3 regions of the Bacillus sp. FSL K6-3431 genome follow, and region 2 is predicted to be linked to each of the others. Evidence: a T-box and tRNA genes for the amino acid it is inferred to sense, from the RefSeq annotation. Region 2 holds a T-box; the other regions hold tRNA genes.
What was found. The T-box of region 2 lies ahead of proS (proline--tRNA ligase). A T-box ahead of a tRNA ligase gene usually reads a tRNA of that ligase, here a tRNA-Pro.
Positions count from the first base shown of each region.

Region 1 (7,843 bases), 1.8 Mb from region 2:
TGGTTGGAGCCGTCTCTATGGCTATAGGATATTTTTACACCGGGGGGCCGAGACCTATTGCTTATACTCCGTTTGGAGAATTAACATCAGGTTTTTTCATGGGAGTTGTTATTATCCAAATATCCTTTTTTATTCAGACAGGATATATTTCGAAGGAAAGTATGCTTGTATCGATCCCCGTATCGATACTAATCGGAACCATTATGTTGGCGAATAACATCCGTGACTTAGATGGAGATAAAGTAAACGGTCGAAAAACACTTGCTATTTTATTTGGAAGAAAAAACGCGATTAAATTTTTAGCAAGTTTGTTTATCTTATCTTATTCTTGGATTGTGCTTCTAATTTTTGTTACTGATGCATCCTCTTGGCTTTTAATTACTTTTATTAGTATCCCTAAAGCATATAATGCAGTTAAAGGATTTGTGGGTAAAACTGCACCGATAGAGATGATGCCTGCGATGAAAGCAACAGCGCAAACCAATACCATTTTCGGCTTTCTTATGTCTATCGGGATATTTATCAGTTACCTATAATAAATCGAGACGAACTTCAATATTTAGCTACAGAAAAAATGTTCCAGCAAACATACTGAAGTCTTTTTAAAAAGCACTTGTCCATTTTATGGCAATGCTTTTTTTTATTGAACAGCTTTTGATATGTTTAACATCATGAAAGAGTAGGAAAACAGTAAATAACAAACCCTATTTTCGACCATACTATAACGATTACTAAACAAAGGAAGTGGTGGGTGTGATAACAGACAAACAGTTAGAACAGTTAAAACAGGAGCTTATCATACAACAAGAGCAAATGAAAATAACAGAAGAACAAACAACGATAGAAGAAAATAATGTAAGAGAAAGTACCGGTGAATTATCTCTTTATGATAATCATCCCGGGGACATGGGTACTGAATTATTCGAAAGGGAAAAAGATCTTGCCCTCTCCATTCACGCGGAAAACGAATTAGATAAGGTAAATATCGCCTTACAAGCAATGGAAGAAGGAACCTATGGGAAATGTACAGAATGCGGTATGGAAATACCTTTCGAAAGACTTGAAGTCATCCCCTATACAACAAGGTGCGTCGAACATTCTGAGGAACAAATATTGCCTGGTGACCGGCCAGTGGAAGAGGAAATTCTGCGGCCTGCAATGGATAATTCCTTCGCGGGGCGGCATAAAGGAAACGTAAGAGACTACCAGGATAGTTTCCAGGAAGTTGCAAAATATGGGACATCAGAAACACCTTCGGATTTTGAAGGAGATTTTGATGATTATAATGAATTATATGATTCGGAAATCAAAGATGGTTTTACAGAGGAATATGAAGCCTTCTCCGCAACTGATATAAGCGGTAATAGCAGGGAAGTATTTCAGTCAGATGAATTAAAAGCATATGAAGATAAATTAGACGATGCGGGTACTGAAACACCTTTTGGAGACATTCCATATAAAAAAACAGATGGCTATGTAGACGACGATCAGCATTCATAAAGAAAACAGAAGTGTTCTAGCTCATTATCGCATTGTTGTGCAACAAGAATATGGGATAATACTGGGACAAAGTAGAATTGAAACACATTCATTTTCTTTTGCTTTTGCTTCTGCTTTTTGATAGAGGTACACTATGCGCTAGAGTAGGGTTTTAGACAAGTGAAACTTTTAAAAAGTTAGAGCTATATAAAATAAGCATGTAAAAAGACTATCATTCGTAGATAGTCTTTTTACATGCTTATTATGACCCCTACGGGATTCGAACCCGTGATACCGCCGTGAAAGGGCGGTGTCTTAACCGCTTGACCAAGGGGCCATGTACTAGTAAATATTATAATATGGCGGAGAAGGAGGGATTTGAACCCTCGCGCCGCTCACGCGACCTATGCCCTTAGCAGGGGCACCTCTTCAGCCTCTTGAGTACTTCCCCAAATTATAAACTCCGCAGGTAGGATTCGAACCTACGACCGATCGGTTAACAGCCGATAGCTCTACCACTGAGCTACTGCGGAATGGTGGGCCTGAGTGGACTCGAACCACCGACCTCACGCTTATCAGGCGTGTGCTCTAACCAGCTGAGCTACAGGCCCATAAAAAAGTTGGAGCGGGTGAAGGGAATCGAACCCTCATCATCAGCTTGGAAGGCTGAGGTTTTACCACTAAACTACACCCGCACAAAAATATAAGGGGCGACTAGTGGGGATCGAACCCACGATGTCGGAGCCACAATCCGATGCGTTAACCATTTCGCCATAGCCGCCATGTATTTCTACTACATTGTTTGAATAAAAATGGTGGCTCAGGACGGAATCGAACCGCCGACACAAGGATTTTCAGTCCTTTGCTCTACCGACTGAGCTACTGAGCCATATATATTTGATTTAAATGGCGGTCCCGACGGGAATCGAACCCGCGATCTCCTGCGTGACAGGCAGGCATGTTAACCGCTACACCACGGGACCAGATAATTCAAAGTTCAACCTTGAATTATTTATGATTGCGGGGGCAGGATTTGAACCTGCGACCTTCGGGTTATGAGCCCGACGAGCTACCGAACTGCTCCACCCCGCGACGATAAATACATTTAATTATGGAGGAGGAAGAGGGATTCGAACCCCCGCGAGATTTGACTCCCCTGTCGGTTTTCAAGACCGATCCCTTCAGCCAGACTTGGGTATTCCTCCGTAGTACATTATAAAAAAGTAATGGTGGACCTTGTAGGACTCGAACCTACGACCGGACGGTTATGAGCCGTCTGCTCTAACCAGCTGAGCTAAAGGTCCTCTATATGGTAGCGGCGGAGGGAGTCGAACCCACGACCTCACGGGTATGAACCGTACGCTCTAGCCAGCTGAGCTACACCGCCAATATAGGATAGTTTTACTTGTGAAAAATGGTGGAGCCTAACGGGATCGAACCGTTGACCTCCTGCGTGCAAGGCAGGCGCTCTCCCAGCTGAGCTAAGGCCCCATTGAGCTTATTTAAAATGGTCGGGAAGACAGGATTCGAACCTGCGACCCCTTGGTCCCAAACCAAGTGCTCTACCAAGCTGAGCTACTTCCCGCATAATTCCTTTGATACATTATGTAAATAATGGCGCGCCCGGCAGAAGTCGAATCCACAACCTTCTGATCCGTAGTCAGACGCTCTATCCAATTGAGCTACGGGCGCATATCAATGGTGCCGAGAACCGGAATCGAACCGGTACGGTAGTCACCTACCGCAGGATTTTAAGTCCTGTGCGTCTGCCAGTTCCGCCACCCCGGCACTACTTGGAGCGGAAGACGGGATTCGAACCCGCGACCCCCACCTTGGCAAGGTGATGTTCTACCACTGAACTACTTCCGCGTTTGAAATTGGCATTTTAGATTCTGTATTGTTTATAGGACGTAATTGTTTTTAGCAGATATTAATTAAAGTGCGGGTGAAGGGAGTCGAACCCCCACGCCTTGCGGCACTAGATCCTAAGTCTAGCGTGTCTGCCAGTTCCACCACACCCGCATAAAAATGGTGAGCCATGCAGGATTCGAACCTGCGACCCTCTGATTAAAAGTCAGATGCTCTACCAACTGAGCTAATGGCTCGTACATAATGTGCATTTTTCAAAAAAGTAACTACTGGTGCCGGCCAGAGGACTTGAACCCCCAACCTACTGATTACAAGTCAGTTGCTCTACCAATTGAGCTAGGCCGGCATTAAATAATGGTGGAGGATGACGGGTTCGAACCGCCGACCCTCTGCTTGTAAGGCAGATGCTCTCCCAGCTGAGCTAATCCTCCATTTTGAACGGATTGTCCCACTCTTTTTTTAGAGTGGTTTTAGTATCCATTTGTTAAGTACTATTGTACACTCAATAAAACTCTTTCTCACACTCAACATTAAGTTTTATTGCCTGGCAACGTCCTGCTCTTGCAGGGGGAAACCCCCAACTACCATCGGCGCTGAAGAGCTTAACTACCGTGTTCGAGATGGGAACGGGTGTGACCTCTTCGCTATCGCCACCAGACAAAATTACTCAACATTTACTATTATAACGCTTTTTATGTATTTTTCAAGAGAAATTTTCATTCTCTCAAAACCAGATAAATGAGAAGGTAAACGTGTGAAACATCTTTTGAATCTAGCTCCAGCGCCCAGCCCCTCGAGGTCGCAAGCCATCTTGCTGTGGTGGCTGAAAATCTGCCTCCTCACAATCTGTCTTGCGCTTGTCGGGGCTACCCGGGCGCTTCCGCTTTTTACTTTAGATTAAGTCCTCGATCGATTAGTATCCGTCAGCTCCATGTGTCACCACACTTCCACGCCGGACCTATCAACCTGATCATCTTTCAGGGATCTTACTAGCTTGCGCTATGGGAAATCTCATCTTGAGGGGGGCTTCATGCTTAGATGCTTTCAGCACTTATCCCTGCCGCACATAGCTACCCAGCGATGCTCCTGGCGGAACAACTGGTACACCAGCGGTGCGTCCATCCCGGTCCTCTCGTACTAAGGACAGCTCCTCTCAAATTTCCTGCGCCCACGACGGATAGGGACCGAACTGTCTCACGACGTTCTGAACCCAGCTCGCGTACCGCTTTAATGGGCGAACAGCCCAACCCTTGGGACCGACTACAGCCCCAGGATGCGATGAGCCGACATCGAGGTGCCAAACCTCCCCGTCGATGTGAACTCTTGGGGGAGATAAGCCTGTTATCCCCGGGGTAGCTTTTATCCGTTGAGCGATGGCCCTTCCATGCGGAACCACCGGATCACTAAGCCCGACTTTCGTCCCTGCTCGACTTGTAGGTCTCGCAGTCAAGCTCCCTTGTGCCTTTACACTCTGCGAATGATTTCCAACCATTCTGAGGGAACCTTTGGGCGCCTCCGTTACTCTTTAGGAGGCGACCGCCCCAGTCAAACTGCCTGCCAGACACTGTCTCCCAGCCGGATCACGGCTGCGGGTTAGAATGTCAGTACAGCAAGGGTAGTATCCCACCAGTGCCTCCACCGAAGCTAGCGCTCCGGTTTCTACGGCTCCTACCTATCCTGTACAAGCTGCACCAACATTCAATATCAGGCTGCAGTAAAGCTCCACGGGGTCTTTCCGTCCTGTCGCGGGTAACCTGCATCTTCACAGGTACTATAATTTCACCGAGTCTCTCGTTGAGACAGTGCCCAGATCGTTGCGCCTTTCGTGCGGGTCGGAACTTACCCGACAAGGAATTTCGCTACCTTAGGACCGTTATAGTTACGGCCGCCGTTTACTGGGGCTTCAATTCGCACCTTCGACCGAAGTCTAAGCGCTCCTCTTAACCTTCCAGCACCGGGCAGGCGTCAGCCCCTATACTTCGCCTTGCGGCTTCGCAGAGACCTGTGTTTTTGCTAAACAGTCGCCTGGGCCTATTCACTGCGGCTCATCTGGGCTATTCACCCAAATGAGCACCCCTTCTCCCGAAGTTACGGGGTGATTTTGCCGAGTTCCTTAACGAGAGTTCTCTCGATCACCTTAGGATTCTCTCCTCGCCTACCTGTGTCGGTTTGCGGTACGGGCACCTATTTCCTCGCTAGAGGCTTTTCTTGGCAGTGTGGAATCAGGAACTTCGGTACTAAATTTCCCTCGCCATCACAGCTCAGCCTTAGAGTGAAGGATTTACCTCCACTCCAGCCTACCTGCTTGGACGCGCATATCCAGCAGCGCGCTTACCTTATCCTCCTGCGTCCCCCCATTACTCAAACGGAAATAAGGTGGTACAGGAATATCAACCTGTTATCCATCGCCTACGCCTTTCGGCCTCGGCTTAGGCCCCGACTAACCCTGAGCGGACGAGCCTTCCTCAGGAAACCTTGGGCATTCGGTGGAAGGGATTCTCACCCTTCTTTCGCTACTCATACCGGCATTCTCACTTCTAAGCGCTCCACTAGTCCTTCCGGTCTAGCTTCACAGCCCTTAGAACGCTCTCCTACCATTGACACCAGAGGTGTCAATCCGCAGCTTCGGTGATACGTTTAGCCCCGGTACATTTTCGGCGCAGAGTCACTCGACCAGTGAGCTATTACGCACTCTTTAAATGATGGCTGCTTCTGAGCCAACATCCTGGTTGTCTAAGCAACTCCACATCCTTTTCCACTTAACGTATACTTTGGGACCTTAGCTGGCGGTCTGGGTTGTTTCCCTCTCGACTACGGATCTTATCACTCGCAGTCTGACTCCCATGGATAAGTCTTTGGCATTCGGAGTTTGTCTGAATTCGGTAACCCGTTGAGGGCCCCTAGTCCAAACAGTGCTCTACCTCCAAGACTCTAACCATGAGGCTAGCCCTAAAGCTATTTCGGAGAGAACCAGCTATCTCCAGGTTCGATTGGAATTTCACCGCTACCCACACCTCATCCCCGCACTTTTCAACGTACGTGGGTTCGGGCCTCCAGTAAGTGTTACCTTACCTTCACCCTGGACATGGGTAGATCACCTGGTTTCGGGTCTACGACCTCATACTTATTCGCCCTATTCAGACTCGCTTTCGCTGCGGCTCCGTCTCTTCAACTTAACCTTGCATGAAATCGTAACTCGCCGGTTCATTCTACAAAAGGCACGCCATCACGCATTAACGCGCTCTGACTACTTGTAGGCACATGGTTTCAGGATCTATTTCACTCCCCTTCCGGGGTGCTTTTCACCTTTCCCTCACGGTACTGGTTCACTATCGGTCACTAGGGAGTATTTAGCCTTGGGAGATGGTCCTCCCAGATTCCGACGGGATTTCTCGTGTCCCGCCGTACTCAGGATCCACTCTGGAGGGAACGAAGTTTCGATTACAGGGCTGTTACCTTCTCTGGCGGGCCTTTCCAGGCCTCTTCGTCTACCCCGTTCCTTTGTAACTCCGTATAGAGTGTCCTACAACCCCAAGAGGCAAGCCTCTTGGTTTGGGCTTTTCCCGTTTCGCTCGCCGCTACTCAGGGAATCGATGTTTCTTTCTCTTCCTCCGGGTACTTAGATGTTTCAGTTCCCCGGGTCTGCCTTCTATTTCCTATGTATTCAGAAATAGATACTACTCCATTACGAGCAGTGGGTTTCCCCATTCGGAAATCTTCGGATATAACGCTTGCTTACAGCTCCCCGAAGCATATCGGTGTTAGTCCCGTCCTTCATCGGCTCCTAGTGCCAAGGCATCCACCATGCGCCCTTTCTAACTTAATCATTTGGTCGAAAATAAGCGGCGCATTTCTTCGTCAGCTTCCCTCACTCCCATCCTCACGTATTGCATACGCTGCGGTGGTCGCTCAGTCGCTTCCTCGAACTGCTTGCTTCTTTTCACCCAATATTTAAAAAGGTCATACATACTTACGGATACAATCCATAAGGTGATGTTTCTCGGTTTATTGCTTCTCATTTTATCTGGTTTTCAAAGAACGAATAATAAGAGAGTTTAACCTCTCAAAACTGAACGAAACAAAAACGTCTGTTTATGTTGGCACCGCGGCCAACAGTTTCCTTAGAAAGGAGGTGATCCAGCCGCACCTTCCGATACGGCTACCTTGTTACGACTTCACCCCAATCATCTGTCCCACCTTCGGCGGCTGGCTCCCGTAAGGGTTACCCCACCGACTTCGGGTGTTACAAACTCTCGTGGTGTGACGGGCGGTGTGTACAAGGCCCGGGAACGTATTCACCGTGGCATGCTGATCCACGATTACTAGCGATTCCGGCTTCATGCAGGCGAGTTGCAGCCTGCAATCCGAACTGAGAATGGTTTTATGGGATTAGCTAAACCTCGCGGTCTTGCAACCCTTTGTACCATCCATTGTAGCACGTGTGTAGCCCAGGTCATAAGGGGCATGATGATTTGACGTCATCCCCACCTTCCTC
Region 1 covers NZ_JBBOCT010000001.1:1,865,637-1,873,479, forward strand. Annotated here, with positions in the region: gene MHB53_RS09540 (1,4-dihydroxy-2-naphthoate polyprenyltransferase) at 1-536, shown strand, start outside; gene MHB53_RS09545 (TraR/DksA C4-type zinc finger protein) at 754-1,500, shown strand; tRNA gene MHB53_RS09550 (tRNA-Glu) at 1,745-1,816, opposite strand; tRNA gene MHB53_RS09555 (tRNA-Ser) at 1,840-1,930, opposite strand; tRNA gene MHB53_RS09560 (tRNA-Asn) at 1,941-2,012, opposite strand; tRNA gene MHB53_RS09565 (tRNA-Ile) at 2,014-2,090, opposite strand; tRNA gene MHB53_RS09570 (tRNA-Gly) at 2,101-2,174, opposite strand; tRNA gene MHB53_RS09575 (tRNA-His) at 2,189-2,260, opposite strand; tRNA gene MHB53_RS09580 (tRNA-Phe) at 2,293-2,368, opposite strand; tRNA gene MHB53_RS09585 (tRNA-Asp) at 2,387-2,462, opposite strand; tRNA gene MHB53_RS09590 (tRNA-Met) at 2,498-2,571, opposite strand; tRNA gene MHB53_RS09595 (tRNA-Ser) at 2,592-2,684, opposite strand; tRNA gene MHB53_RS09600 (tRNA-Ile) at 2,707-2,783, opposite strand; tRNA gene MHB53_RS09605 (tRNA-Met) at 2,790-2,866, opposite strand; tRNA gene MHB53_RS09610 (tRNA-Ala) at 2,895-2,970, opposite strand; tRNA gene MHB53_RS09615 (tRNA-Pro) at 2,988-3,064, opposite strand; tRNA gene MHB53_RS09620 (tRNA-Arg) at 3,095-3,171, opposite strand; tRNA gene MHB53_RS09625 (tRNA-Leu) at 3,179-3,267, opposite strand; tRNA gene MHB53_RS09630 (tRNA-Gly) at 3,274-3,348, opposite strand; tRNA gene MHB53_RS09635 (tRNA-Leu) at 3,420-3,501, opposite strand; tRNA gene MHB53_RS09640 (tRNA-Lys) at 3,509-3,584, opposite strand; tRNA gene MHB53_RS09645 (tRNA-Thr) at 3,619-3,694, opposite strand; tRNA gene MHB53_RS09650 (tRNA-Val) at 3,704-3,779, opposite strand; rRNA gene rrf (5S ribosomal RNA) at 3,891-4,006, opposite strand; rRNA gene MHB53_RS09660 (23S ribosomal RNA) at 4,242-7,174, opposite strand; rRNA gene MHB53_RS09665 (16S ribosomal RNA) at 7,474-7,843, opposite strand, start outside.
Region 1: it encodes a tRNA-Pro, which carries the amino acid that the T-box ahead of proS (proline--tRNA ligase) is inferred to sense. The anticodon was not compared.

Region 2 (7,843 bases):
GGTGTTTTCAAGCAAGAAACGACCGGAACACTTATGAAAAAAGGCTATATCGCTCTTCAAGAAACATACACAGTTAAGGAAGCACTGTCACGTCTTCGGCAAAACGTACGTGATAAAACGAATATTCACTACTTGTATATCGTTGGTTCTGATAGTGAGCTAATGGGAGTTTTGTCTATTCGAGAATTGCTCGGTGCCGCTGATAACGATTTTATTAAAAATATTATGATGAAAGAAATTACCTCTTTTCCAACTGATTTAGACCAAGAAGAAGCAGCGCATATCTTCCGTGATAAAGACTTAGTTTCTATTCCTGTCGTCAATAATAGGGAACAGATTATCGGGGTTATCCATGTTGAAGATATTTTAGATGTTATGCAACAAGAAGCAGATGAGGATATCGGAAAACTTTCCGCATCTGGAAAAGAAATTGACTTTCACACAAGTCCCTTCGTTGCTGCTGCGAGAAGGTTACCATGGCTTATTTTATTATTATTTATCGGACTTATTTCAGGTGGGATCATTGAAAGATTTGAAGCTACCCTTGAAGCAGTCGTTGCCCTTGCCTTTTTCATGCCGATGATTGCGGGAATGACTGGCAATACAGGTACACAATCGCTCGCAGTCGTTGTCCGTGGCCTCGTTTCAGAAGATCTTAATTTTAAAAAAACGATGAAGCTTTTATTTCGAGAGTTAATTGTCGGAATTATTATAGGTGTTACGTGTGCGATTGTCATTTCAATCATAGCATTCGTTTGGCGAGGAAGTATAACACTGGGTCTTGTTGTAGGCTCATCACTTCTCGCTACTCTGATTATAGGGACACTCGCTGGAACAATTATCCCACTCATTTTATACAAGTTTAAAACAGATCCTGCAGTAGCATCTGGGCCGCTCATTACAACAATTAATGATATCTTGTCCCTACTTATTTATTTCGGCATTGCGACAATGTTCATTTCAAAACTAATGTGAAAATAAACAAAGTCCATGTTCGATAACAAGCAAAGCCATAATTCCGAGCGTGTAAAAAGTGAATATTAACTAGTAAGTCCAATGCTTACCTTAAAAAGTGATGGCGGGTCAGTAACAGGCTGTTAACTGCCAGTAAAAGAAAAAAGCATCTATTTTATCCTAAATAGATGCATTTCCTTCACATTAGCGAGTAAAAGTTTATCAAAAAAATAGGTTCAGTTAATATGCCTATGCAAATGATGCAAGACAATAAAAACGCTCAACCTAAGTTATTCGTGGGAGCACTTTTATTTTATTCTATCAATAGGCACGACCAAACCAAACGGTATGTTTTGCTTCTTTCCCACAGTTAATACAAGTAGACTTCTTAGCTGGTGGATTAAATGGAATATTACGAGTAGTAAACTTCGTTTTTTCTTTCACATGTTCTTCGCAAGCGTCATCTCCGCACCAACCTGCAAGGATCCAGCCTGGGATTTCTTCGTTTTGTGTTGAATTAGCAATATGATTCGTTAATTGCTCTAAAGATTCTACATGTGTATGGGAATGCTTATCACGGAATGCACGCGCTTTTTCTAATAAGCGTGTTTGCATGGTGTGTAACGCTCCTTCAATACAGTCTGCTATTGTTGGAAGATCAACAGAAACTTTCTCATCTTCATCGCGCGCTTTGATTAGCGCTTGGTTATTTACCAAATCACGAGGTCCTAATTCCACTCGAATTGGCACACCTTTAAGCTCCCATTCATTAAATTTATATCCTGGTGATTGATTGGAATCGTCTAAACGCACTCGAATGCCTTTTGTTTTTAATGTAGCAAAAACTTCATCTAGCTTTTCAATAATTTCAGGATTTTTCTTCCATGGTCCTACTGGAATTAATACAACTTGCGTTGGCGCAATACGCGGCGGTAATACAAGCCCTTGTTCATCGCCATGCACCATAATAACAGAGCCGATTAGACGTGTAGACGTTCCCCATGAGGTTGTATGCACAAATTCGTGCTTATTTTCTTTATTTAAATACTTAATGTCAAATGCCTCGGCAAATTTTGTACCTAAGTAATGGGAAGTTCCTGCTTGAACTGCTTTTCCATCCTTCATCATTGCTTCGATCGAATACGTATCTACAGCCCCTGCAAACCGCTCGGATGGTGTTTTTTGACCATCGTATACGGGAATAGCCAAAAGCTCTTCTACGACCTCTTTATAAATGTTTAGCATTTGCATCGTTTCAGCACGTGCTTCCATTTCATCTTCGTGAGCAGTATGTCCTTCCTGCCATAAAAATTCAGATGTTCGGATGAAAGGAAGTGTTTTCTTTTCCCAACGGAAGACATTTGCCCATTGATTGATCAGTACAGGTAGATCCCGATAGCTTTTTATCCAATCACTATATAAATGACCGATCATGGTTTCAGATGTAGGACGAAGTGCTAAACGTTCTTCTAATTTTTCACCTGCGGCTTCAGTAACCCAAGGAAGCTCTGGTGAGAATCCTTCGATATGATCTTTTTCTTTTTGGAAGAAAGACTCTGGAATCAACATTGGGAAATACGCATTACGATGTCCCGTTTCCTTAAAACGTCTATCCATTTCATCTTTAATATGTTCCCATATTTCATAACCATCTGGTTTGAATGCAATACATCCACGAACGGGTGTGTAATCCATTAAATCCGCTTTTTGAATCGTCTCGATATACCAGCTTGTAAAATCATTTTTCTGTTGATTAGTCATTAATAATTCCTCCTCATAATAAAAAGCACAAATCTGTCCTTGTGTAAGGACGTCTTTGTGCTGAACCGACGTGGTACCACCTTAGTTTAGCTTCATTAAATGTAAGCCCTCTAAAACGTTTGTTAACGAAAACGACTCGGTTATGTTGTCCATAACATCTCCGTGGTAGGTTTCAATAAGAAGCGGTGATATAGCTCTCAACAAGTTGCTATATTTTCTGTTTCACAATTCTTATTTAGTTGGCCACATCAACGAGTTAATATTTCCTATAATATAACAAATACCTGTAGTTAATACAATTCTGTTAAAAGTCTGTACTTCCCTTTTTCTAACAACTGTTGCGTGGTGGCAAAATGAATCTTACTATTTCCGCCTATAAAAAGCGCCTTCAGAAATATCCCTCTATGAGTTTTTTAAAAGTGGAATTAATTTTTTCCCTTCATCCTTACAATCATACTTTGTTTTCTCGGTGTTGACTATATAGGAGGAGGCGACCAATTATAAAAGCCTCCAATTCTGTCAAGAAGTTACTTGCAATAGGTTTGAAGATGAAATTTGATTATAAAGTGCCGGAAAGATGTAAAAAAGAGAATGCTTGTAACTTAAGTATAATTAAGAAACCAAAAAAAGTAGAAATAACGAGTTATATTAAGTCTAGGAAAATGGAAAGGATAGTAGATTCCGAGAATAAAGAACTAGATTCATTTGTCCTAATTTTGAATTTCTTTGACATGGTAGTCCCATAGTGATATTCATTAGTAATGAAATAATCTAATTGAAAGCTAGTAGTTGATTGGAAGAAACTTATTAATCTTAGTTGGATGAAATGCTTTCAATAGAAGAGTTTAGTCATTGATTGCTAGTAGTCGATTTTTTAAATTTATGATGGGAGTGTTTTGGGATGAGGAAGCTAGTCATAATCCTGTTCTTAGCGATAATGTTGGTGGGATGTAGCTTAGCTAATAAGAGTGAAAAGGTCGGAAGCGTGGATAAAGAAAAAGAGCAGCAGGCAATTGCCATGCAATTACTAAGAGCAGATGAGGGAAATGGTGTTACATTGGAAAATGAAATGTATCAACAATTAACTGGGCTTGTAGAGGCAAATCCCGATATTGGCGTTGCCGATGACTTCAGTATTCATCCAATTGATCTTGTAGATACTAAAGCAGGTGAGAGTGTCCTTTTATTCCTAGGCATTAATCGTTTGGAAAAACCGATTAAAAATATTAAGTTTGAATATACGTCTGGCGTTGAGACGGAAGGTTCCGTAGACTATGTGTTTGATCGTGAAGAAGTAGACCTATCTGAATCTTTTGCAGGTATTATTCAGCCGGGTCATGCGATTCCATTTACTATTCCTGTTAATGAAAAGGGGGAAGCACTGTTTCAATTGATGACCGAGGAAAATAAAATTGTAAAACTTGAAAATGCTACATTCGAGTTAGAAGAATAATTGGCTGCTAATGCAATAAAGAAAAGAAGGAATTTAAGCAAATTCCTTCTTTTGGTTTCTCATAAATATGGATAGAGTGTACAACGATCCCTTATTTAGTTTTTTGATTGAATGAATGGTCTATTCTTCAAATGGGCGGTATGCTCTTTCATAAAAAGGTAAAACAATTCATAGAGGACCCATCTGAGCGGAAACTTAAAAACAAGTTTATTTTTCATGTTATAGGTAAGAACATGCCTTTTGTTATATTCGACCCTTTTGATGTCACGCAAACCAACGCTATATTGCTTAGCTCCATCCTGCTTTACAAGCTTTTGACCAATGATCGTGATTTGTGGTCACCCTAACCCAGCTATAAATAAGAAGGACCTAAAAGAACCATGCTCCCATGCTAAGCTTTGGCGAGCTTTCAAGTTCTTGAATGGTGGCCGAATCGAATTTAACAAAATCAGTATACGTGGCATCCTGTAGTTGTGCTGTATCATCATCTTGTTTAAATGCATAGCCGCCTGTCCAGCCAGCATACACACAGTTTTATCGGAAAAAAGTATACAAGTTTAGATTTAGATCTGGAGCCAGCGTCAAGTAAAGACGCTGGTTTTTGATATGGGGAAAATTACTGCTCTATTCCCGCCAGGGGGATTATTCTTCTTCGAGGGGTTTTCCGCGAGCAGTCAATTATGAGATAATGAACGTATTCTAACATAGCAAGGTGGAGTAAAAGATGAACTTTGTTGCAATAGATTTTGAGACAGCGAATAGTGTACGGTCGAGTGTTTGCTCAATCGGCATTGTAAAAGTAAAAAACGGTAAAATTCAAGAAGAATTACATACATTGATCAATCCGTTAAGTGAATTTCATTATTACAATACAAAAATTCATGGCATTACAGAATATATGGTACATGATGCACCTACATTTGAAGAGTTTTGGCCGAAATTTAAAGGCTTTATTGAGAATCAAATGATTATTGCACATAATGCGAGCTTTGATATCGGAGTGCTTCGAGACTCTTTAACTAGGATTCATGAAACGGAGCCGAACTTTCAATATGGATGCTCTTACCGCATTGCAAAAAAAGTGTGGCCGAATTTGTATAATCATAAGTTATCTACTGTCGCAAATTATTTAAGTATTAGCCTAAAACATCATGATGCGCTTGAAGATGCTCGTGCTTCCGCCATTATTACACTCGAGGCGATGGAAAAAACAAAAACTGGCTCCATTCAAGAGCTATCTATTTTGCACAAGCTTAAACTCGGTAGCCCAACGTCTTCTAGTAAACAACCGACTCGTTCAAGGAAAAGTTCGCAAGATGCATCACTAAAAAGGATTGTCCCTGAAAATATAATAACGAATACAAAGCATCCATTTTACGGGACAAACATTGTATTTACGGGTAAGATGATGTCAATGACTAGACCGATGGCTGCTCAATATGCAGTCAATTGTGGTGCTGCTTGTAAAGATCGTGTGGATTTAGCGACGAACTTCTTAGTGGTAGGAGAGCAAGATTTATACAAATATGTGCAAGGAATTAAAAGTATGAAAATGAAAAAAGTAGAAGAAATGATTGAGCAAGGATATCCAATTGAAATTGTAGGAGAACAAGAATTTATAAGATTGGTAAAATGAAAAGGTTGTACTAAGTCGTATTTTTCGATTTGGTTATTTTATCCTTAACGCTCAAAATCGTTCAAAGGTGGAGCATCTACTAAGATTGTCATTAGCGCTTTGAAGTAACCAGGGTACCTATAACTAATCAAGCCATAATAGAATTCAAATTATAATTTACTCTACTATACAACTAAACAGAAACGCATGTGATTTGTAAATCGTTCATTATGCTATACCAAAAACACACGCCATCGTTTACAATGAAGTAAACGAACGTGTGTTTTTATTTGGAGGTTGATTTCAAATGAAATTAATATTGGCTGAGAAGCCTTCCGTTTCGAAAAATATTGCGGATGCGCTGAAAATAAAAAATCGCCAAGATGGATATTTTGAAGGAAATGGCTATATTGTGACATGGGCATTCGGCCATTTGCTTCAATTAAATGATGCGAAAGATTATGATGAAAAAATGTCATCATGGAAAATGGATAATTTTCCGTTCATTCCTAGCAAATTTCAATATAAAGTAAAAAGCGATCCGAGAAATAGGGACAAGCCAGATCGAGGAGCGCAAAAGCAATTAAAGATTATCCATCAACTAATGAAGAGAAAAGATGTACAAGCGATTGTCTCTGCATGTGACTATGACCGAGAAGGGCAACTCATCGGTGATAGTATCATTTACAACTTGAAGACGGATAAACAGGTGTATCGCCTGTTGTTAAATGAGTGGACACCTGCTGAAGTGATAAGAGGGATAGAAAATATAAAGTTGAATGCTGAGATGAGACCATTACAAGATGCTGGAGTAAGTAGGCAATGGGCTGATTGGGTGATCGGTATCAACCTAACATCTGTCGCTACCCTTAAATATCAAAAAGGAAAAGGGAAGGCATTAAATATTGGCCGAGTTCTCTTGCCAACGTTAAAAATAATATATGATCGCGATCAAGAGATTGAAAACTTTGTTCCAGAAAATTACTACAAGCTCCAGGCTACTTTTCAAACGAGTGAGAATGAAACATATGAGGGAACTTATTTTGAAGGCAAGGAAGACAAATTTAAAAGTAAAGAGATATTAGAAGCGATTCAAGGATTATTACAGGGTAAAAACGGTATTATCCACGAAAAAAAGGTACAAAAGAAAAAAGAGTTCCCACCATTTTTATTTAACTTGTCTAATTTACAAGGGTATATGACGAGTAAATATAGTGGCTGGACAGCCGATAAAGTATTAAAAGTGGCTCAGTCCCTTTATGAGAAGAAGTTTATTACGTACCCAAGGACTGCTAGCATCGCATTAGAGGAAAGTTTGGTTGGAAAAACGGCGAAGGTATTGGAGACATTATCACAGGATCTACCATATAAGGATGAAATAAAATTTGTCCGTACGAAAAGAATTTTTGATAATGCCAAAGTGGAAAGCCATAGTGCGATAATTCCTACTTATATGAAGCCAAAGAGACTTACTGCAGATGAAGGGCAAGTATATCAAGCGATCAAAAATAGATTTATTATGCAATTTATGCCTTTAGCAGAACATGAAGAAACAACCATTGAAACGAAGATAAAGGACACTGATTTAAAAGGTTTATTCCTATCAAAAGGCAAGGTTCAACTTGTTGAAGGCTGGAAAAAGGTTGAAAAGATTCAATCGAAAGATACGCTTTTGCCACTCGTGAAAATCAATGATGAGGCAGAGTTAATAGAGCATGAATTAACATCTCATGTGACAAAGCCACCAAAGCAACATACAGAAAAAACCTTGTTGCGCATCATGGAAACATGTGGAAGAAACATTAATAAGGATAAAGGTGAAGAAGATGTTGAGGCAATTTTAAGCGGCTTTAGTATCGGTACTCCGGCGACAAGAGCGGAAACGATAAAAAAGTTAAAAGACATTGGATATATTACTGCTCAAAATAAAAACCTAATTTGTACGGAATTAGGAAAAGATTTAGTTGAAACATTTCCAATCAAAGATTTATTTAATCTTGAATTTACGGGTCGTTTGGAAAAGTCATTGTATGATATCGAGAAAGGAAACTTTAGTAAGA
Region 2 covers NZ_JBBOCT010000001.1:3,667,618-3,675,460, forward strand. Annotated here, with positions in the region: gene mgtE (magnesium transporter) at 1-975, shown strand, start outside; gene proS (proline--tRNA ligase) at 1,276-2,715, opposite strand; T-box leader at 2,758-2,976, opposite strand; gene MHB53_RS17875 (hypothetical protein) at 3,617-4,168, shown strand; gene MHB53_RS17880 (exonuclease domain-containing protein) at 4,893-5,804, shown strand; gene MHB53_RS17885 (type IA DNA topoisomerase) at 6,091-7,843, shown strand, end outside.

Region 3 (7,843 bases), 280 kb from region 2:
CTTAATTATACAAGAGAATATGTTATGTATGCAATTAGATAGGTTTAACATTATTATTCTATCCATACTTTGGAAACATGAAACCAAAATGAAGGACCATTTTTTGCAAAATCAATTAATTAATTTCGCAATGTTCGACAAGATTACAATCTTTGTAAAAAACACGCGTAAAAGCACTTAAAGTCTTACTAATTAATGTTAATATCATAAATTTAAAAATTACACTAGTTTAATCGAGAAATACACCGTTTCTATTACTAGCTGATAAAAGACAAAAAAGGCACGACACATATAAAATGTGTCGTGCCTTGATGCCTGGCAACGTCCTGCTCTTGCAGGGGGAAACCCCCAACTACCATCGGCGCTGAAGAGCTTAACTACCGTGTTCGAGATGGGAACGGGTGTGACCTCTTCGCTATCGCCACCAGACTTGCACACGGATGTGCTGACTTCTGTGTTGCCACATGACGTGACGATCTTAACAGAAGATCATTGAAAAGAACTTTTCATTCTTTCAAAACCAGATAAATGAGAAGGTAAACGTGTGAAACATCGATTTGATTCATATTAGATTAAGTCCTCGATCGATTAGTATCCGTCAGCTCCATGTGTCGCCACACTTCCACGCCGGACCTATCAACCTGATCATCTTTCAGGGATCTTACTAGCTTGCGCTATGGGAAATCTCATCTTGAGGGGGGCTTCATGCTTAGATGCTTTCAGCACTTATCCCTGCCGCACATAGCTACCCAGCGATGCTCCTGGCGGAACAACTGGTACACCAGCGGTGCGTCCATCCCGGTCCTCTCGTACTAAGGACAGCTCCTCTCAAATTTCCTGCGCCCACGACGGATAGGGACCGAACTGTCTCACGACGTTCTGAACCCAGCTCGCGTACCGCTTTAATGGGCGAACAGCCCAACCCTTGGGACCGACTACAGCCCCAGGATGCGATGAGCCGACATCGAGGTGCCAAACCTCCCCGTCGATGTGAACTCTTGGGGGAGATAAGCCTGTTATCCCCGGGGTAGCTTTTATCCGTTGAGCGATGGCCCTTCCATGCGGAACCACCGGATCACTAAGCCCGACTTTCGTCCCTGCTCGACTTGTAGGTCTCGCAGTCAAGCTCCCTTGTGCCTTTACACTCTGCGAATGATTTCCAACCATTCTGAGGGAACCTTTGGGCGCCTCCGTTACTCTTTAGGAGGCGACCGCCCCAGTCAAACTGCCTGCCAGACACTGTCTCCCAGCCGGATCACGGCTGCGGGTTAGAATGTCAGTACAGCAAGGGTAGTATCCCACCAGTGCCTCCACCGAAGCTAGCGCTCCGGTTTCTACGGCTCCTACCTATCCTGTACAAGCTGCACCAACATTCAATATCAGGCTGCAGTAAAGCTCCACGGGGTCTTTCCGTCCTGTCGCGGGTAACCTGCATCTTCACAGGTACTATAATTTCACCGAGTCTCTCGTTGAGACAGTGCCCAGATCGTTGCGCCTTTCGTGCGGGTCGGAACTTACCCGACAAGGAATTTCGCTACCTTAGGACCGTTATAGTTACGGCCGCCGTTTACTGGGGCTTCAATTCGCACCTTCGACCGAAGTCTAAGCGCTCCTCTTAACCTTCCAGCACCGGGCAGGCGTCAGCCCCTATACTTCGCCTTGCGGCTTCGCAGAGACCTGTGTTTTTGCTAAACAGTCGCCTGGGCCTATTCACTGCGGCTCATCTGGGCTATTCACCCAAATGAGCACCCCTTCTCCCGAAGTTACGGGGTGATTTTGCCGAGTTCCTTAACGAGAGTTCTCTCGATCACCTTAGGATTCTCTCCTCGCCTACCTGTGTCGGTTTGCGGTACGGGCACCTATTTCCTCGCTAGAGGCTTTTCTTGGCAGTGTGGAATCAGGAACTTCGGTACTAAATTTCCCTCGCCATCACAGCTCAGCCTTAGAGTGAAGGATTTACCTCCACTCCAGCCTACCTGCTTGGACGCGCATATCCAGCAGCGCGCTTACCTTATCCTCCTGCGTCCCCCCATTACTCAAACGGAAATAAGGTGGTACAGGAATATCAACCTGTTATCCATCGCCTACGCCTTTCGGCCTCGGCTTAGGCCCCGACTAACCCTGAGCGGACGAGCCTTCCTCAGGAAACCTTGGGCATTCGGTGGAAGGGATTCTCACCCTTCTTTCGCTACTCATACCGGCATTCTCACTTCTAAGCGCTCCACTAGTCCTTCCGGTCTAGCTTCACAGCCCTTAGAACGCTCTCCTACCATTGACACCAGAGGTGTCAATCCGCAGCTTCGGTGATACGTTTAGCCCCGGTACATTTTCGGCGCAGAGTCACTCGACCAGTGAGCTATTACGCACTCTTTAAATGATGGCTGCTTCTGAGCCAACATCCTGGTTGTCTAAGCAACTCCACATCCTTTTCCACTTAACGTATACTTTGGGACCTTAGCTGGCGGTCTGGGTTGTTTCCCTCTCGACTACGGATCTTATCACTCGCAGTCTGACTCCCATGGATAAGTCTTTGGCATTCGGAGTTTGTCTGAATTCGGTAACCCGTTGAGGGCCCCTAGTCCAAACAGTGCTCTACCTCCAAGACTCTAACCATGAGGCTAGCCCTAAAGCTATTTCGGAGAGAACCAGCTATCTCCAGGTTCGATTGGAATTTCACCGCTACCCACACCTCATCCCCGCACTTTTCAACGTACGTGGGTTCGGGCCTCCAGTAAGTGTTACCTTACCTTCACCCTGGACATGGGTAGATCACCTGGTTTCGGGTCTACGACCTCATACTTATTCGCCCTATTCAGACTCGCTTTCGCTGCGGCTCCGTCTCTTCAACTTAACCTTGCATGAAATCGTAACTCGCCGGTTCATTCTACAAAAGGCACGCCATCACGCATTAACGCGCTCTGACTACTTGTAGGCACATGGTTTCAGGATCTATTTCACTCCCCTTCCGGGGTGCTTTTCACCTTTCCCTCACGGTACTGGTTCACTATCGGTCACTAGGGAGTATTTAGCCTTGGGAGATGGTCCTCCCAGATTCCGACGGGATTTCTCGTGTCCCGCCGTACTCAGGATCCACTCTGGAGGGAACGAAGTTTCGATTACAGGGCTGTTACCTTCTCTGGCGGGCCTTTCCAGGCCTCTTCGTCTACCCCGTTCCTTTGTAACTCCGTATAGAGTGTCCTACAACCCCAAGAGGCAAGCCTCTTGGTTTGGGCTTTTCCCGTTTCGCTCGCCGCTACTCAGGGAATCGATGTTTCTTTCTCTTCCTCCGGGTACTTAGATGTTTCAGTTCCCCGGGTCTGCCTTCTATTTCCTATGTATTCAGAAATAGATACTACTCCATTACGAGCAGTGGGTTTCCCCATTCGGAAATCTTCGGATATAACGCTTGCTTACAGCTCCCCGAAGCATATCGGTGTTAGTCCCGTCCTTCATCGGCTCCTAGTGCCAAGGCATCCACCATGCGCCCTTTCTAACTTAATCATTTGGTCCATGATAAGCGATGCATTGCTGCGTCAGCTTCTCATTGCCTGATCATAAAAAAAGGTCATACATACTTACGGATAAATCCATAAGGTGATGTTTCTCGGTTTATTGCTTCTCATTTTATCTGGTTTTCAAAGAACGAAAGTATTTGGTGGAGCCTAGCGGGATCGAACCGCTGACCTCCTGCGTGCAAGGCAGGCGCTCTCCCAGCTGAGCTAAGGCCCCATTAAATTAGAAATATCCCCATTTCAAATAAACAAATGTGGGATGGTGGGCCTGAGTGGACTCGAACCACCGACCTCACGCTTATCAGGCGTGTGCTCTAACCAGCTGAGCTACAGGCCCACATTGTGTGAATGGTAAGAGAGTTCGACCTCTCAAAACTGAACGAAACAAAAACGTCTGTTTATGTTGGCACCGCGGCCAACAGTTTCCTTAGAAAGGAGGTGATCCAGCCGCACCTTCCGATACGGCTACCTTGTTACGACTTCACCCCAATCATCTGTCCCACCTTCGGCGGCTGGCTCCCGTAAGGGTTACCCCACCGACTTCGGGTGTTACAAACTCTCGTGGTGTGACGGGCGGTGTGTACAAGGCCCGGGAACGTATTCACCGTGGCATGCTGATCCACGATTACTAGCGATTCCGGCTTCATGCAGGCGAGTTGCAGCCTGCAATCCGAACTGAGAATGGTTTTATGGGATTAGCTAAACCTCGCGGTCTTGCAACCCTTTGTACCATCCATTGTAGCACGTGTGTAGCCCAGGTCATAAGGGGCATGATGATTTGACGTCATCCCCACCTTCCTCCGGTTTGTCACCGGCAGTCACCTTAGAGTGCCCAACTGAATGCTGGCAACTAAGATTAAGGGTTGCGCTCGTTGCGGGACTTAACCCAACATCTCACGACACGAGCTGACGACAACCATGCACCACCTGTCACTCTGTCCCCCGAAGGGGAAATCCCTATCTCTAGGGTGGTCAGAGGATGTCAAGACCTGGTAAGGTTCTTCGCGTTGCTTCGAATTAAACCACATGCTCCACCGCTTGTGCGGGCCCCCGTCAATTCCTTTGAGTTTCAGCCTTGCGGCCGTACTCCCCAGGCGGAGTGCTTAATGCGTTAACTGCAGCACTAAAGGGCGGAAACCCTCTAACACTTAGCACTCATCGTTTACGGCGTGGACTACCAGGGTATCTAATCCTGTTTGCTCCCCACGCTTTCGCGCCTCAGCGTCAGTTACAGACCAAAGAGCCGCCTTCGCCACTGGTGTTCCTCCACATCTCTACGCATTTCACCGCTACACGTGGAATTCCGCTCTTCTCTTCTGCACTCAAGTCCCCCAGTTTCCAATGACCTTCCACGGTTGAGCCGTGGGCTTTCACATCAGACTTAAAGGACCGCCTGCGCGCGCTTTACGCCCAATAATTCCGGACAACGCTTGCCACCTACGTATTACCGCGGCTGCTGGCACGTAGTTAGCCGTGGCTTTCTGGTCAGGTACCGTCAAGGTACCGGCAGTTACTCCGATACTTGTTCTTCCCTGACAACAGAGTTTTACGATCCGAAAACCTTCATCACTCACGCGGCGTTGCTCCGTCAGACTTTCGTCCATTGCGGAAGATTCCCTACTGCTGCCTCCCGTAGGAGTCTGGGCCGTGTCTCAGTCCCAGTGTGGCCGATCACCCTCTCAGGTCGGCTACGCATCGTTGCCTTGGTGAGCCGTTATCTCACCAACTAGCTAATGCGCCGCGGGCCCATCTGTAAGTGATAGCCGAAGCCATCTTTCAACCTTCCTCCATGAGAAGAAAGAAATTATCCGGTATTAGCTCCGGTTTCCCGAAGTTATCCCAGTCTTACAGGCAGGTTGCCCACGTGTTACTCACCCGTCCGCCGCTAACTTCCGGGAGCAAGCTCCCTTCCATTCGCTCGACTTGCATGTATTAGGCACGCCGCCAGCGTTCGTCCTGAGCCAGGATCAAACTCTCGTTAAAGTGTTTGTAGCTCATTTGCTGGTCTTACATGTATTACTTTTTGACGTTTTGTTTCGTTCAGTTTTCAAAGATCAAACTTATTTTCTGCCTTCTGATTGCGACTTATCTATAATATCACTATTAAAAGCATTTGTCAACACATTCTTTTGGTGGAGCCTAACGGGATCGAACCGTTGACCTCCTGCGTGCAAGGCAGGCGCTCTCCCAGCTGAGCTAAGGCCCCATTAAAATCTATTGAAAGTGGTCGGGAAGACAGGATTCGAACCTGCGACCCCTTGGTCCCAAACCAAGTGCTCTACCAAGCTGAGCTACTTCCCGTTTTAAATGGCGCGCCCGGCAGAAGTCGAATCCACAACCTTCTGATCCGTAGTCAGACGCTCTATCCAATTGAGCTACGGGCGCATATAAATGGTGCCGAGAACCGGAATCGAACCGGTACGGTAGTCACCTACCGCAGGATTTTAAGTCCTGTGCGTCTGCCAGTTCCGCCACCCCGGCACTACTTTGGAGCGGAAGACGGGATTCGAACCCGCGACCCCCACCTTGGCAAGGTGATGTTCTACCACTGAACTACTTCCGCGTTTGAAATTGGCATTTTAGAACCTGCATAGTTTATAGGACATAATTGCCCTTAGCAGATATTAATTAAGTGCGGGTGAAGGGAGTCGAACCCCCACGCCTTGCGGCACTAGATCCTAAGTCTAGCGTGTCTGCCAGTTCCACCACACCCGCATAAAATGGTGAGCCATGCAGGATTCGAACCTGCGACCCTCTGATTAAAAGTCAGATGCTCTACCAACTGAGCTAATGGCTCGTACATAACATATATCCTTTTATAATTTAACATTAAAAAACTGGTGCCGGCCAGAGGACTTGAACCCCCAACCTACTGATTACAAGTCAGTTGCTCTACCAATTGAGCTAGGCCGGCAATGAAAATGGTGGAGGATGACGGGTTCGAACCGCCGACCCTCTGCTTGTAAGGCAGATGCTCTCCCAGCTGAGCTAATCCTCCATTTTAAAAATAATCATAAGGTACATAAACTTCATTTTTTTCAATTACACACTTGTTGACTCCCTTAATTTCTCGGTCGTTTCCTTATAAGTGTTTATTTCTTCTAAAACAACATTTCAAAAAATATCATTTCGCCTGGCAACGTCCTGCTCTTGCAGGGGGAAACCCCCAACTACCATCGGCGCTGAAGAGCTTAACTACCGTGTTCGAGATGGGAACGGGTGTGACCTCTTCGCTATCGCCACCAGACTTGCACACGGATGTGCTGACTTCTGTGTTGCCACATGACGTGACGATCTTAACAGAAGATCATTGAAAAGAACTTTTCATTCTTTCAAAACCAGATAAATGAGAAGGTAAACGTGTGAAACATCGATTTGATTCATATTAGATTAAGTCCTCGATCGATTAGTATCCGTCAGCTCCATGTGTCGCCACACTTCCACGCCGGACCTATCAACCTGATCATCTTTCAGGGATCTTACTAGCTTGCGCTATGGGAAATCTCATCTTGAGGGGGGCTTCATGCTTAGATGCTTTCAGCACTTATCCCTGCCGCACATAGCTACCCAGCGATGCTCCTGGCGGAACAACTGGTACACCAGCGGTGCGTCCATCCCGGTCCTCTCGTACTAAGGACAGCTCCTCTCAAATTTCCTGCGCCCACGACGGATAGGGACCGAACTGTCTCACGACGTTCTGAACCCAGCTCGCGTACCGCTTTAATGGGCGAACAGCCCAACCCTTGGGACCGACTACAGCCCCAGGATGCGATGAGCCGACATCGAGGTGCCAAACCTCCCCGTCGATGTGAACTCTTGGGGGAGATAAGCCTGTTATCCCCGGGGTAGCTTTTATCCGTTGAGCGATGGCCCTTCCATGCGGAACCACCGGATCACTAAGCCCGACTTTCGTCCCTGCTCGACTTGTAGGTCTCGCAGTCAAGCTCCCTTGTGCCTTTACACTCTGCGAATGATTTCCAACCATTCTGAGGGAACCTTTGGGCGCCTCCGTTACTCTTTAGGAGGCGACCGCCCCAGTCAAACTGCCTGCCAGACACTGTCTCCCAGCCGGATCACGGCTGCGGGTTAGAATGTCAGTACAGCAAGGGTAGTATCCCACCAGTGCCTCCACCGAAGCTAGCGCTCCGGTTTCTACGGCTCCTACCTATCCTGTACAAGCTGCACCAACATTCAATATCAGGCTGCAGTAAAGCTCCACGGGGTCTTTCCGTCCTGTCGCGGGTAACCTGCATCTTCACAGGTACTATAATTTCACCGAGTCTCTCGTTGAGACAGTGCCCAGATCGTTGCGCCTTTCGTGCGGGTCGGAA
Region 3 covers NZ_JBBOCT010000001.1:3,391,273-3,399,115, reverse strand. Annotated here, with positions in the region: rRNA gene rrf (5S ribosomal RNA) at 314-429, opposite strand; rRNA gene MHB53_RS16450 (23S ribosomal RNA) at 569-3,501, opposite strand; tRNA gene MHB53_RS16445 (tRNA-Ala) at 3,654-3,729, opposite strand; tRNA gene MHB53_RS16440 (tRNA-Ile) at 3,773-3,849, opposite strand; rRNA gene MHB53_RS16435 (16S ribosomal RNA) at 3,944-5,495, opposite strand; tRNA gene MHB53_RS16430 (tRNA-Ala) at 5,643-5,718, opposite strand; tRNA gene MHB53_RS16425 (tRNA-Pro) at 5,737-5,813, opposite strand; tRNA gene MHB53_RS16420 (tRNA-Arg) at 5,821-5,897, opposite strand; tRNA gene MHB53_RS16415 (tRNA-Leu) at 5,905-5,993, opposite strand; tRNA gene MHB53_RS16410 (tRNA-Gly) at 6,001-6,075, opposite strand; tRNA gene MHB53_RS16405 (tRNA-Leu) at 6,146-6,227, opposite strand; tRNA gene MHB53_RS16400 (tRNA-Lys) at 6,234-6,309, opposite strand; tRNA gene MHB53_RS16395 (tRNA-Thr) at 6,351-6,426, opposite strand; tRNA gene MHB53_RS16390 (tRNA-Val) at 6,435-6,510, opposite strand; rRNA gene rrf (5S ribosomal RNA) at 6,644-6,759, opposite strand; rRNA gene MHB53_RS16380 (23S ribosomal RNA) at 6,899-7,843, opposite strand, start outside.
Region 3: it encodes a tRNA-Pro, which carries the amino acid that the T-box ahead of proS (proline--tRNA ligase) is inferred to sense. The anticodon was not compared.